Regions from separate parts of the Streptomyces sp. DF42 genome, predicted to be linked through region 1. Evidence: riboswitches for the same ligand, from Rfam matches in the RefSeq annotation. Region 1 holds a riboswitch; each other region holds the start of a gene.
The links. Region 1 has a riboswitch for cyclic di-AMP ahead of ACYUED_RS17320 (transglycosylase family protein). Riboswitches for the same ligand answer to the same signal wherever they lie in the genome.
Positions count from the first base shown of each region.

Region 2: another riboswitch for cyclic di-AMP. It lies ahead of ACYUED_RS05430 (C40 family peptidase); the one in region 1 lies ahead of ACYUED_RS17320 (transglycosylase family protein).
Region 3: another riboswitch for cyclic di-AMP. It lies ahead of ACYUED_RS26585 (transglycosylase SLT domain-containing protein); the one in region 1 lies ahead of ACYUED_RS17320 (transglycosylase family protein).

Region 1 is NZ_CM177859.1:3,817,806-3,821,855, forward strand. Features, by position in the region: gene eno (phosphopyruvate hydratase) at 1-365, opposite strand, end outside; gene ACYUED_RS17320 (transglycosylase family protein) at 653-1,336, opposite strand; cyclic di-AMP (ydaO/yuaA leader) riboswitch at 1,340-1,525, opposite strand; gene ACYUED_RS17325 (transglycosylase family protein) at 1,721-2,677, opposite strand; gene ACYUED_RS17330 (cytochrome P450 family protein) at 2,883-4,050, shown strand, end outside.
Region 2 is NZ_CM177859.1:1,180,626-1,184,675, reverse strand. Features, by position in the region: gene ACYUED_RS05450 (8-amino-7-oxononanoate synthase) at 1-49, shown strand, start outside; gene ACYUED_RS05445 (DUF397 domain-containing protein) at 111-338, opposite strand; gene ACYUED_RS05440 (helix-turn-helix domain-containing protein) at 348-1,208, opposite strand; gene ACYUED_RS05435 (ATP-binding protein) at 1,422-1,880, shown strand; gene ACYUED_RS05430 (C40 family peptidase) at 2,103-2,576, opposite strand; cyclic di-AMP (ydaO/yuaA leader) riboswitch at 2,580-2,721, opposite strand; gene ACYUED_RS05425 (hypothetical protein) at 3,137-3,445, opposite strand; gene ACYUED_RS05420 (ATP-dependent Clp protease proteolytic subunit) at 3,453-4,050, opposite strand, start outside.
Region 3 is NZ_CM177859.1:5,788,455-5,792,504, reverse strand. Features, by position in the region: gene ACYUED_RS26595 (polyprenyl synthetase family protein) at 1-697, opposite strand, end outside; partial or broken gene ACYUED_RS26590 (CocE/NonD family hydrolase) at 1,083-1,294, shown strand; cyclic di-AMP (ydaO/yuaA leader) riboswitch at 1,688-1,863, shown strand; gene ACYUED_RS26585 (transglycosylase SLT domain-containing protein) at 1,867-2,349, shown strand; gene ACYUED_RS26580 (HAD family hydrolase) at 2,356-3,168, opposite strand; gene ACYUED_RS26575 (FAD-dependent oxidoreductase) at 3,272-4,050, opposite strand, start outside.

The DNA.
Region 1 (4,050 bases):
TGGGCGACGGCCAGGGAGACGCCGAGGATGGCGTTGGCGCCGAGGGAGCCCTTGTTGTCGGTGGCGTCCAGGTCGAACATGGCCTGGTCGATCAGGCGCTGCTCGGTGGCGTCGTAGCCGACGAGCTCCGGGCCGATCTGCTCGATGACGGCGAGGACGGCCTTCTCGACACCCTTGCCCTGGTAGCGGTTGGGGTCACCGTCGCGGAGTTCCACGGCCTCGAAGGCGCCCGTGGAGGCGCCGGAGGGGACGGCGGCACGACCCGTGCTGCCGTCGTCGAGGCCGACCTCGACCTCGACCGTGGGGTTGCCTCGGGAGTCCAGGATTTCCCGGGCTACGACGACGTCGATGGACGGCACGAGCATCTCCTTCATGGATGTGACGCGGCTACGGCAGTAGCGCTGGCTCTGCGAGACGAGCCTAACCGCCTCCGGCCGATCGGCCACGCTGCCGACCATCCCTTGAGCAGAACCGAGAGTAAATTGTTTCCGAACGGAACAAAGAGGGGGCGCAAAAAGACCCCGCCCCGGTGCGTACGGGGGAACACGCACCGGAGCGGGGAGCCCGTGGGGACGGGGGGAGGCCCTCACGTGTCCGCCATGACGGAGGACACGGATGGGCGGGCGCTTGTGGTTCAGCTACCGGCAGGCCGTCACTTCAGGTGCAGCTGCTGGCCCGGGTAGATGAGGTCGGCGTCGGAGACGATGTCCTTGTTCAGCTTGAACAGCTTCTGCCAGCCGCCCTTGACGCCGTGCTTCTCGGCGATCGAGCTGAGGGTGTCGCCCTTGACGACCTTGTACTCGCCGTCGCCCTTCTTGACCTTCTTGCCGGTCGGGGTGGTGACGGTCTTCTGGCTCTTCTGGGTCTTCGCGGCCGGGCGCTCGGAGGAGCGGGAGGCGGCCTGCGAGTCGGCCGAGCGGTTGGCGGTGCTGCTGGAGCCGGAGGCGCCGGCGCCGTTGTAGGCGGCGCTGGACAGGCCCGTGCCGCAGACCGGCCAGGCGCCCTTGCCCTGAGCGGCGAGAACCTTCTCCGCGACGGCTATCTGCTGCGCCTTGCCGGCCTGGTTGGCCTGCGCGGCGTACTGCGTGCCGCCGTACGCGGCCCAGGTGGACGCGGAGAACTGCAGGCCGCCGTAGTAGCCGTTGCCGGTGTTGATGGACCAGTTGCCGCCCGACTCGCACTGGGCGACGGCGTCCCACTCGGAGGCGGTGGCGGCGGAGGCGCTGCCGGCCGCCATCAGCGGGGCGGCGATGGCGACACCGGTGACGCCGGCGATCGCGGCGGCGCGGGTGGCCTTGGACGGACGACGGTGCTTGCCCTTGCCGGAAAACAGCATGGTGGATCCCCTCACCGACGCCTGCGAGGTGAGCTGTCGGGTTCGGGCCGGTTGAGTTGCCCGGCCGCGCACCTCCCGGTGCGCGACTTAACCCCAAGCCGGTTCCGGCGTCGGAGGCCGTGAGGCCTCAACTGCCGGACCCGGCGCCTACCTTGGGTCCCCCGCTCCTGCCTACGGCGCTTGACGCGACGACTGTTCCCGTACGGCCGCTGGCAGGATTCGGCGTTGCGGCAGCCGGGGCTCGTGTTGACGAGCGGTGACGACCGTAGACACGCGATCCGGGGAATTTCAAAGACGATCAGGGCTTCTGAGACTCATCCCACACTTTCACCAAACCGGACATTCCGGAGCGAAATGTGACGCGAACTCCCGTTGTTTTTCGCCCTATTCGGCAGGGAGTCGCAGGGTCTGACCGGCGACGATACGGTTCGGGTCGCTACCGAGGGCCTTCTTGTTCTCGGCGTAGAGCGCGTGCCACCCGCCGTCCAGGTCAAGGGAGTCGGCGATGGAGGCGAGGGTGTCGCCGGCGTGGACCGTATACGTGTCGTCCGTACGACTGTCCGCCTTGACCCCCTCGGCGCTGGCGCCGCGGTGGCGGCCGGTGCCGATCGAGCCGGTGTCGACGAGGCTCCAAGAGCCCACTTCCTCCTGGGCATTGTCCGAGTCATCACCCTTTGCCCGATCTGCGGACGAGTCGTCGCGACGCTGCGCGTCTCGCGAGGCCGTCCCGGACGGGGAGGTGGAGGGTGAGGCCGATGTGCCGGATTCGGTGGAGTTGTCCTTCGCGTCCTCGGAGGCGGAAGGAGAAGTGCTGGACGAGGCGCCGGAGGATGAATCCGACGAAGAGGAATCACCGGACCCACTGGATCCATTACCGGAGGAGTTGGACAAACCGGTGGAGTCGGAGGAGTCGGACGAACCCGAACCGCCCTCCAGAATGCCCGTGTCGATGTCGGCCGAGTCCGAGTCCTTGTTCAGGCCCGAGGTCAGTCCGCAGAGGTGGAAGGCGCCGACGCCCTGGTCGTCCAGGAGCTTCTCGGCGACGGCTATCTGCTGGTTGCGGCTGGCCAGGTCGGCTCTGGGGGCGTAGTCGAGGCCGCCGTACTTCTCCCAGTTCTTCTGGGTCAGCTTGAGTCCGCCGTAGAACCCGTTGCCGCTGTTCTCGCTCCAGGCGCCGCCGGTCTCGCACTTCGCCACCTTGTCCCAGGTGGTGCCGTCGGCGGCGTGCGCGGAGGCCGCCCCGAGGAGTGGGATGGCGATGGCGGAGCCGGTCACCCCGGCCGCGACGAGGAGTGCCGGAGCCTGACGGGGGCGACGGTGTCGACCGTTCCCGGAGAGCATGCGGGGGCCTTTCGCGAGACAGCAGTGACCGGCGCGGCGGATGGTGCTCGGCACCGCGCTGGTGGGTGAACGTATCGGCAGTCGATCACTTGTCACAAGTTAATGCCGCGTAGATCACGTGAAGATCACGGAGTTGAACGCGTGTCACCTTTGCGCCGGCCGCCGCGGCGGGGCGTTCACCAGCGGCTCCCGATACGGTCGTCCTGTGAACGTCCCCAACACCGCCCCCGAACTCTTCACCTGGGAATTCGCCGGCGATCCCTACCCGGCCTACGCATGGCTGCGCGAGCACTCCCCCGTCCACTGGACGACGCTTCCCAGCGGGGTGGGGGCATGGCTGGTGACCCGCTACGTCGACGCACGTCAGGCGCTCGCCGACGGGCGGCTGTCGAAGAACCCCGCCCATCACGCCGAGGACGCGCAGGGCAAGAGCAAAACCGGCATCCCGGGCGAGCGCAGCGCCAATCTGATGACGCATCTGCTCAACATCGACCCGCCGGACCACACCCGGCTGCGGCGCCTCGTCTCCACGGCGTTCACTCCGCGCCGGGTGGCCGAATTCGCGCCGCGCGTGCAGGAGTTGACGGACGATCTGATCGACCGGTTCGCGCCGAACGGCGAGGCCGACCTGATCCACGACTTCGCCTTCCCCCTCCCCATCTACGCGATCTGCGACCTGCTCGGCGTCCCCCGCGAGGACCAGGACGACTTCCGCGACTGGGCGGGGATGATGATCCGGCACGGCGGCGGTCCGCGCGGTGGCGTCGCCCGCTCCGTGAAGAAGATCCGCGGCTATCTCGCCGAGCTCATCCACCGCAAGCGCGGCGACCTCGGCAATGACCTGATCTCGGGCCTCATCCGCGCCTCCGACCACGGTGAACACCTCACCGAGAACGAGGCCGCGGCGATGTGCTTCGTGCTGCTGTTCGCCGGCTTCGAAACCACCATCAACCTGATCGGTAACGGGACATACGCGCTGTTGCGCAACCCCGAGCAGCGGGGGCGGCTCCAGGCGTCGATCGACCGCGGTGAGACCGGGCTGCTCGACACCGGCATAGAGGAGCTGCTCCGCTACGACGGCCCTGTCGAACTGGCCACCTGGCGCTTCGCCACCGAGCCCCTCACCGTCGGCGGGCAGCGCATCGCCACCGGCGATCCCGTCCTGGTCGTCCTCGCCGCGGCCGACCGCGACCCCGCACGCTTCCCGGAGCCCGACACCCTCGACCTCACCCGGCGCGACAACCAGCACCTCGGATACGGCCACGGCATCCACTACTGCCTCGGCGCCCCCCTGGCCCGCCTCGAAGGCCGCACCGCCCTCGAAACCCTGCTGCGCCGCCTGCCCGACCTCGAACTCGCCGCCGACCCCGCCG
Region 2 (4,050 bases), 2.6 Mb from region 1:
GGCACAGATCGAACGCGCTGTAGGTGTGATCGGCGAGACGCGACCATGAGTCGGCGTGACACGGCCGTGTGCCGCACGATGCGGAACTGATCAGGCCTGATCGGAACTGATCAGGCCTTGAAGGTGGCCGTGAACTCCGTCCAGCTCCCGGGGGAGATGAGCAGGGCGGGCCCGGCCGGGTCCTTGGAGTCGCGCACGGCGAGCAGCCCGGCCCAGGGGCCGGAGTGCGGCAGTGCCGTCTCCACGCAGTTGTTCGCACCCGTGCTGTAACTGCTGCGCAGCCACCGCACGCCATGCAGATCGGTACTGGAAGGTACGTTCCGAGGCAGTGCAGACATGGTGCCTCCTTACGCGCCGTCACTTATTGCGGCGATGTGATCCAACGAGTCCTCGGGCGAAAGGGCGTGGGACTGAAGGGCGGTGAAGGCCTCGGTATAGGCCCGGAGGTCTTCTTTCCGCTCGAGGTAGAGGCTACTCGTCAAGTGGTCGAGAACAACCACGTCCAGATCAGAAGTGCTCGAAAATGAGAAGATTACGAAAGGCCCGGTGACGCCGACATGGGCACCGGCAGCGAACGGCAGTACCTGAAGCCGCACTTGAGGCAGGCGCGCCGCCTCGATGAGCTGTCGCAGCTGTCTCGCCATGACGTCGGGGCCGCCGATCTCCCGGCGCAGCACAGCCTCGTCCAGCACCGCGCTCAGCTCCAGCGGCCGGTCCGCACGCAGCACGTCCTGCCTGGCCAGGCGCACCTCGACCAGGGCGTCCAGCCGCTCGTCGTCCAGTCCGCCCACCGCCGCCCGGGTCACCTCACGTGCGTACTCGGGCGTCTGCAACAGGCCGGGTACGACGGACGTCTCCAGCGTGCTCATTGCGCTCGCCTGGGACTCCAGGCTGATGAAATCGCGGTAGGTCGGGGGCAGCACCCCGCGATAGGCGTGCCACCAGTGGTGCCGGCCGCCTCCCTCGTCGGAACCCGCCAACGCCATCAGCAACTCACGGAGTTGGGCGTCCGACACGGTGTAGGCGTCCAGGAGTAACCGCACATCGGCCGGTTTCACCCCGCTGGCACCCGTCTCGATCCGGCTCACCTTCGACTGGTGCCAGCCCACGAGCCGAGCCGCCTCGCCGCTTGTGAGCCCCGCACTCGTGCGTAACGCACGCAGTTCGGCACCCAGCTTCCGGCGGCGCACCGCGGGACCGTGCTGCATGCGTTACTCCTTACTCCTACCGGGCCACCCGAATACGGTCTCCCGTCGCAGAGTTCACCGCTTTGAGCGACAGATATATGCATATCTTGGTGGATCGCCACCCGTGACCGTTGCGGTAATGGCACTCTGGCGACGAAGCACCAGTCCGGGACCGTACTCGAACCATCCGCTCCGTGTCGGACTCCGGTCCCGTGGGAAAGGGACGACCGCGCCATGGCAGACCATCTGGAAGCATCCGTCACTCTGCCGAGCGATCCCGCCTCGGTCGCCGCGGCCCGCGGCTACGTGGTCGACACCCTGGCGGAATGGGGATTGCCGGCGGGCACGGAAACCTCCGAGACCATCCGCCTCATCGTCTCCGAACTCGCTACCAACGCGGTGCAGCACACTCTCGGGCTGTCACCCACCTTCACGGTGGACGTCGAGCTCCACCATGACGAACAGCTGCGCATCGGCGTCACCGACAGTCATCCCCGCCTCCCGAAACGGCTGCCCGCCGCCGTCCAGCAGGACAACGGCCGGGGCATGGTGATCGTCCGCTGGCTGGCGGCCGAGTGCGGTGGCAGGCTCCGGGTGCGTCCCACCCGGGAGGGCGGCAAGACGGTGTCCATCGAATTTCCGTGGACCGTCCCGGCCGAGCCGGTGCCGGCCGCGGGACAGCAGGAGCCTTAGCACCGAGGCGCACGGCGCGGCCGCGAGGGGTGAAAGGCGGGAGCGGGAGCGGGAGCGTGGCGACGGGGCGTGGTGCCCCGGCCCGGTCCAGAGCGCCGTCAGGGCGCGGTGAGGGCTCAGGGCGGCAGGACGGCGGGGTTTCCGCCCCGGCAGTGTGCCGAGCCCGTGGAAGGCCCCGCGGGGGCGACGGCCTGTCAGGTCGGCGTCGCCCCCGCGGGAGAGTCAGCTGATCCGGCCGTACCAGACGCTGTTGGTCCAGATCTTCTGCAGTTTCACGACGTCCCCGGTCTTCGGGGCGTGCCAGATCTTCCCCTTCCCTGCGTAGATGCCCACGTGGTAGACGCTGGAGCCCGAGTGGAAGAACACGAGGTCTCCGGCCTTGCGGCTCTTCGAGGAGATGTGGTGGGACTTGTTGTACTGCTGGGCAGCCGTCCGGGGGAGCTTCTTGCCCGCCTTCTTGAACGAGTACAGCGTGAGCCCTGAGCAGTCGAACCTGCGCGGCCCCGAGGCACCCCACTTGTACGGGGAACCCTTCTTGGAGGCCGCGATCTGAAGTGCCTTCGTCGCGGGCGTGGCGGCCGCGGCGTCGGAGGCGACACCCGGGACCACGATGGAGCCGCCCACGGCGGCGATAGTGAGCGCCGAGGCCGTGCCGGCCCGGGCCATCAGCGACGGGACACGATTGAGCGCAGACATGCGCAACCCTTCGTCAGCCGCCTGTGAAGGATGACCTGTCGGATTCGGGCTGGCGAAGTTGCCCGGCCGCTGACGCGGCTTCACCCCAAGGGCTGCTCGACCCGGCGTCTCCCTACGGAGACGGCCGTTCCGGCGACCCGTCTTGCCTGGGTCCTCCACTCCTGCCGATCCACTCCTGTCGACCGGTCATCCGTGCGGCGGCAGGACTCGGCGTCCGCCCGGATCGCCCCGCCGCTGTGGCGGGGTCTTGTCGTCAGACAGGGATCTTCACCTACAGAAGTCAGAAAAACCCAATGGAACCGTGACTTTGTGTTGTTACTCACCACTCACCCGTTCGGGTGGACACCCCTGCGTTCGAACGGGCGTTGAGGCCCTCGACGAGCCCCGGACCAGCGGCGGAAGGCATCATTCCGGCCTAGGGCCACGCACGTTGTGCAACTCCGACGGCCCCGAAAAGGGAGCCAAGCATCCTCCAAAAGGCGGTACGCCTTTTGGTCCGTTTGAACGCCGGTCCGGACACCTCGCGCCGCGGCGAGGTGTCCGGACCGGTCGAACCCGCGTCAACTGGGGGAGTGCGGCGGCAGGGTGACCCTGGCCGTGCGCCGCTCGCCGTCCAGCACCCTGAGGGCGCGCCCCAGGGTCGGGGCGTGCAACTCGTTCTCGCCCCGACGGTGCATCAGCGCCAGCGCGTCGCGCAGCGCCGCCGCCTGGCTCACCAGAGCCTGCGCGGCACGCAGTCCGCGATACGTGTCCCCGTCATGCGCCGGGTTGATACGGCCGAGCAGGTCGACCACGTCGAGGTAACGGTCGATCAGCTCTCCCTCGGCGCGCGTGAGGGCGGGCAGCGGAGGAAGTTCGGGCGGGAGCACCGGCCTCTCACCGACCGGCGGGCGGGACGGGGGCGGCCCGGCGGCTGGGGATGATCTGGTCCACCAGCCCGTACTCCACCGCTCCTTGGGCATCCAGGATCTTGTCCCGCTCGATGTCCGCGTTCACCTGCTGCGCGCTGCGTCCCGTGTGCCGAACGAGCATCTCCTCGAGGCGGGAGCGCATCCGCGTCAACTCCTCGGCCTGGATGGCCAGATCGCTGGCCTGCCCCTCGACGGGCTCGGCCAGCGACGGCTGATGGATCACCACGCGGGCGCCCGGCAGCACGAACCGCTTGCCCGGCGTGCCGGCGGCCAGCAGCACCGCGGCGGAGGAACCCGCCTGCCCCAGGCAGGTCGTCGCCACGTCGCAGGTGACGTACTGGATCGTGTCGTAGAGCGCCGTCATGGCGCTGAACGAGCCGCCGGGCGAGTTGATGTACAGCGCGATGTCCCGGTCGGGGTCCTTGTGCTCCAGATACATGAGCTGCGCCATCACGTCGTTCGCCGAGGTGTCGTCGACCTGCGTCCCGAGGAAGACGATCCGTTCCTCCAGCAGCTTCGAGTACGGATCCAGCGACTTGTGCCCGTAGCTCGTGCGCTCGGTG
Region 3 (4,050 bases), 2.0 Mb from region 1:
CGGACTCGCGCGAGTCGGAGGCGATGTCCAGCACGTCGTCGGCCAGCTGGAAGGCCACGCCGAGCCGCTCCCCGTACTGCGTCAGCACGTCCACGACCGTCTCGTCGGCGCCCGACATCATCGCGCCGAAGCGGCACGACACGGCCACCAGCGAGCCCGTCTTGCCCCCCAGCACGTCCACGTAGTGATCGACCGGGTCCCGCCCGTCCTGCGGCCCCGCCGTCTCCAGGATCTGCCCGGTGACCAACCGCTCGAACGCCTCCGCCTGGACCCGGACCGCCTCGGGGCCGAGGTCGGCCAGGATGTGCGAGGCGCGCGCGAACAGGAAATCGCCGGTGAGGACCGCGACCGAGTTGCCCCAGCGGGTGTTGGCGCTGTCCACACCGCGCCGCACCGCGGCCTCGTCCATCACGTCGTCGTGGTACAGCGTGGCCAGATGGGTCAGCTCCACCACCACGGCCGACGGCACGATCCCGGGGGCGTACGGATCACCGAACTGGGCGGCGAGCATCACGAGCAGCGGGCGGAACCGCTTCCCACCCGCCCGCACCAGGTGCTGGGCGGCCTCCGTGATGAAGGGCACCTCACTCTTGGTGGCTTCGAGCAAACCTTCCTCGACGGCCGCCAATCCGGCCTGGACATCGGCTTCCAGAGCCTGGTCCCGCACGCTCAGCCCGAACGGCCCGACGACGGTCACGAGGGGTCTCCTGTCTGCTGGTGTCTGCTGGCGGTTACACGGTTTGTCGATAGGTCGCTGACATCACTCAAGTCAGCGTATCCGGTCACCTTTCGATCACCGATGCCACCCACCCGTCCACCACGGGCGGTATCGGATCACGACCGGTATGTTTTTGATCACCTGATATGAGCGGATATCTATCGACTTTCCCATCACCTTGCCTGTCGCCCCACCTGTCGCCTTGCCTGTCGGCGCCTCTGCCGGCTCCGACAGGTGGACGGCCTGCGCCCCGGACGAAGACGGACGCCGCATCCGGCAGCGGGCAGCCACCTTGAGGACGACCCCGCCCCCTTCGGCCGACCGGGGGGTCTGCTCTCACTCTTTCCGGCCCCGCGGCCACTACTCCATGAGGGTGGGCATGTCCGGCATCTCCTGGGGCGGCTTCAGCTCCCTCCAGATCGCGACCCTCCCGCCCGAGCCGCTCAAGCGGTCGTCAAGGCGTGCTCGACGGACGACTGCCATGACAACGACGCGCACCACAGAGGAGGTTCCGTCCTCACGGTGGACATGCGCGCGCGGGCGGCCACCGTGCTCGTCCGCCACTCCCGGATCCCCCGTAGACCACCTGCGACAGAGAGTCCCTTTCGCCCCTAATCAGGCGGTGTGCAACGAAGATAGAGAGGTGATCTTCCTTCGAACCAGGGGGACGTGGACCTCATGAACAGTTGATTGACTACGAGTTGGGCCTATTGCCCGATTTGCCACTGTTACCGGAGCCAGTGAGTTGGGTCACGCCGTCGCGCGAGTCGACGGCCGTCCGACTTCTGTCGATTTTCCTTCACCCGTACGCAAGTTGAGGGTTGGCAACCGCAAAGGATCAAGCGACCCATATGCCTCAGACCAAGGTCAATAGGCGTGATCTGTGAATTCAGTACTTGTTCCGGACATGTGCTCTCGCATACGTTCCCGGCCTGTCGGGCGGAACGCCGAATCCTGCCGCCGCCTGGACACGACCCATCGACGAACTCACTCGCACGGCAGGAGCGGGGGAACCAGGTAAGCCGCCGGACCGGGCACCGTCCCGGACCGGCTAGGGGTGAAGTCGCGTCGCCGCAGGGCGGCGCGGCCGGGCAGCTCCCGCCCGAACCCGACAGCTCACCTCGTAGGCGCCGGAGAGGAACCTCGCCATGCCTGCTGCCGCTCAGCACCGCCGCACCAAGAACTCCCGCCTCGCCCGCAAGCTCGCCGTCATCGGCACGGGCGCCGCCGTTCTCGCCCTCCCGATCATCGGAGCGACCAGCGCCTCCGCGGCCACCCCGACCGTGGCCACCGCCAGGTCCCTGGGCTACGCCGACAACCTCGACGGCTGGATCCGGGCCTCCCTGCAGGTGATGGCACAGAACGGCATCCCCGGGACGTACAACGGCATTTACCGCAACGTCATCCGCGAATCCTCGGGCAACCCGGCCGCCATCAACCTCTGGGACTCGAACGCGGCCGCCGGCACCCCGTCCAAGGGGCTGCTGCAGGTCATCGACCCGACGTTCCTCGCCTACCACGTGCCCGGCACCTTGTACGACCCCTACGACCCGGTCGCGAACATCACCGCCGCCTGCAAGTACGCGGCCGCGCGGTACGGATCGATCGACAACGTGTTCGGCGCGTACTGAGCCGTATCACCCGCTCGGGAAGAGTCTTTCGAGGACGACGGCGATGCCGTCGTCCTCGTTCGACGTGGTGATCTCGTCGGCCACCGCCTTGAGTTCGGGATGTGCGTTGGCCATGGCGACGCCGTGGGCGGCCCAGTCGAACATCGGGATGTCGTTGGGCATGTCACCGAAGGCGATCGTCCGCTCCGGTCCGAGTCCCAGGTGTGCGGCGGCCAGCGCGAGGCCCGTCGCCTTCGTGATGCCGCATGGCTGGAGTTCGACGGTCCCGGGTCCGGACATGGTGACGGTGGCCAGCGAACCGACCACCGTGCGCGCCGTCGACGCCAACTCGTCGTCGGACAGGTCGGGATGGCGCAGCAGCACCTTGCTGATGGGCTCGCCCCACAGGTCGTCGCGCCGGTCGACCCGCACGGCCGGCAGGGTCGGGTGCGGCATCAGATAGCCCGGTTCGATGAGCGTGAGTCCCTCCACTCCGTCCTGGTCGACGGCCGCGTACACCTGGCCCACCTCGGCCTCGATCTTGCCGAGGGCGGTCTCGGCCAGCTCCTGGTCCAGCGTGACGGACCACAGCAGACGGTCCGCGCCGGCGTCGTACACCTGCGCGCCCTGTCCGCACACCGCGAGCCCCGTGCTGCCCAGGGCATCCAGGAGCGGCCGCACTCCGGGCGCCGGCCGACCCGTCACGACGAGGTGACGGGCGCCGGCCTCGGCCACCCGCGCGAGCGCTGCGAGAGACCGGTCGGACAGCGTGTCGTCGCCTCGGAGCAGCGTGCCGTCCAGGTCGGTGGCGATGAGTGCATATGCGGTGGGTGCGGCCATGATCAGAGAATACGGACAGGACGCCCCACCGACTCACCGCGAACCGGACGATGGCGGAGTGCACCGCCGATCCTTGGTCAACTCCCCTGCTCCGGTGGGCTCTTCATCGCCGGGTGGGGTGCGCGGCGCCCGCCTGTCCGTGCGCTGCGGCCAGGTGTGTGGCGAGCCTCGGAGAGGCGAACTCCGTGCCGCACACGAAGCGCATCACGGGGCCGTACGACGACGCGGCCGGCAGGCCCGTGAAGTACAGGCCCGGAACCGAGGAGACGTACCCCGCGCCCAGTTTGGGCGCGCCCCGGCTCACCGCCAGACCTGTGCGCAGTCCGTGGCCGAGGACGTCCATCGCGGCGATGTCCACGCGGTATCCGGTCGCCGCGATGACGTGGTCCGCGGACAGCTTCTGGAGGCCACCCGCGTGCGTACGGACCGTCAGGGTCGGGCCGCCGTCCGCCGCGTCCGTGCGCACGATCCGGTCGACCTCGCTGACCTGCACCTTCCCCTCGAAGCGGTCGCGCAGCCACCAGGCGCCGAGCGGGCCGAGGACGCGGCGCACCAGATAGTGGCGTACCTCGGCCGGGAGGTAGCGGTAGGCGTGCGGGTAGTAGCTGAGGGCCCACAGGGACCAGGCGCGGCCGAAGGGCGACTCGGGGCGCAGTTTCGGCTGCTTCCACGGCGGTGCCCCGAAGGCGACCCTGCCGCGGCCGCGGGACACCAGCCTGACCTGCGCGCCCGCCTCCGCCGCCAGCGCCGCCGTCTCCAGCGCGGACTGGCCGGCGCCGACGACGATCAGGTCCTTGCCGGCGTAGCGCGTGAGGTCGTGCTGCTGAGAGCTGTGGGAGACCGGGCCCGTGGGCGTGGGCCCGTCCGGCGCGGCCGAGGCGA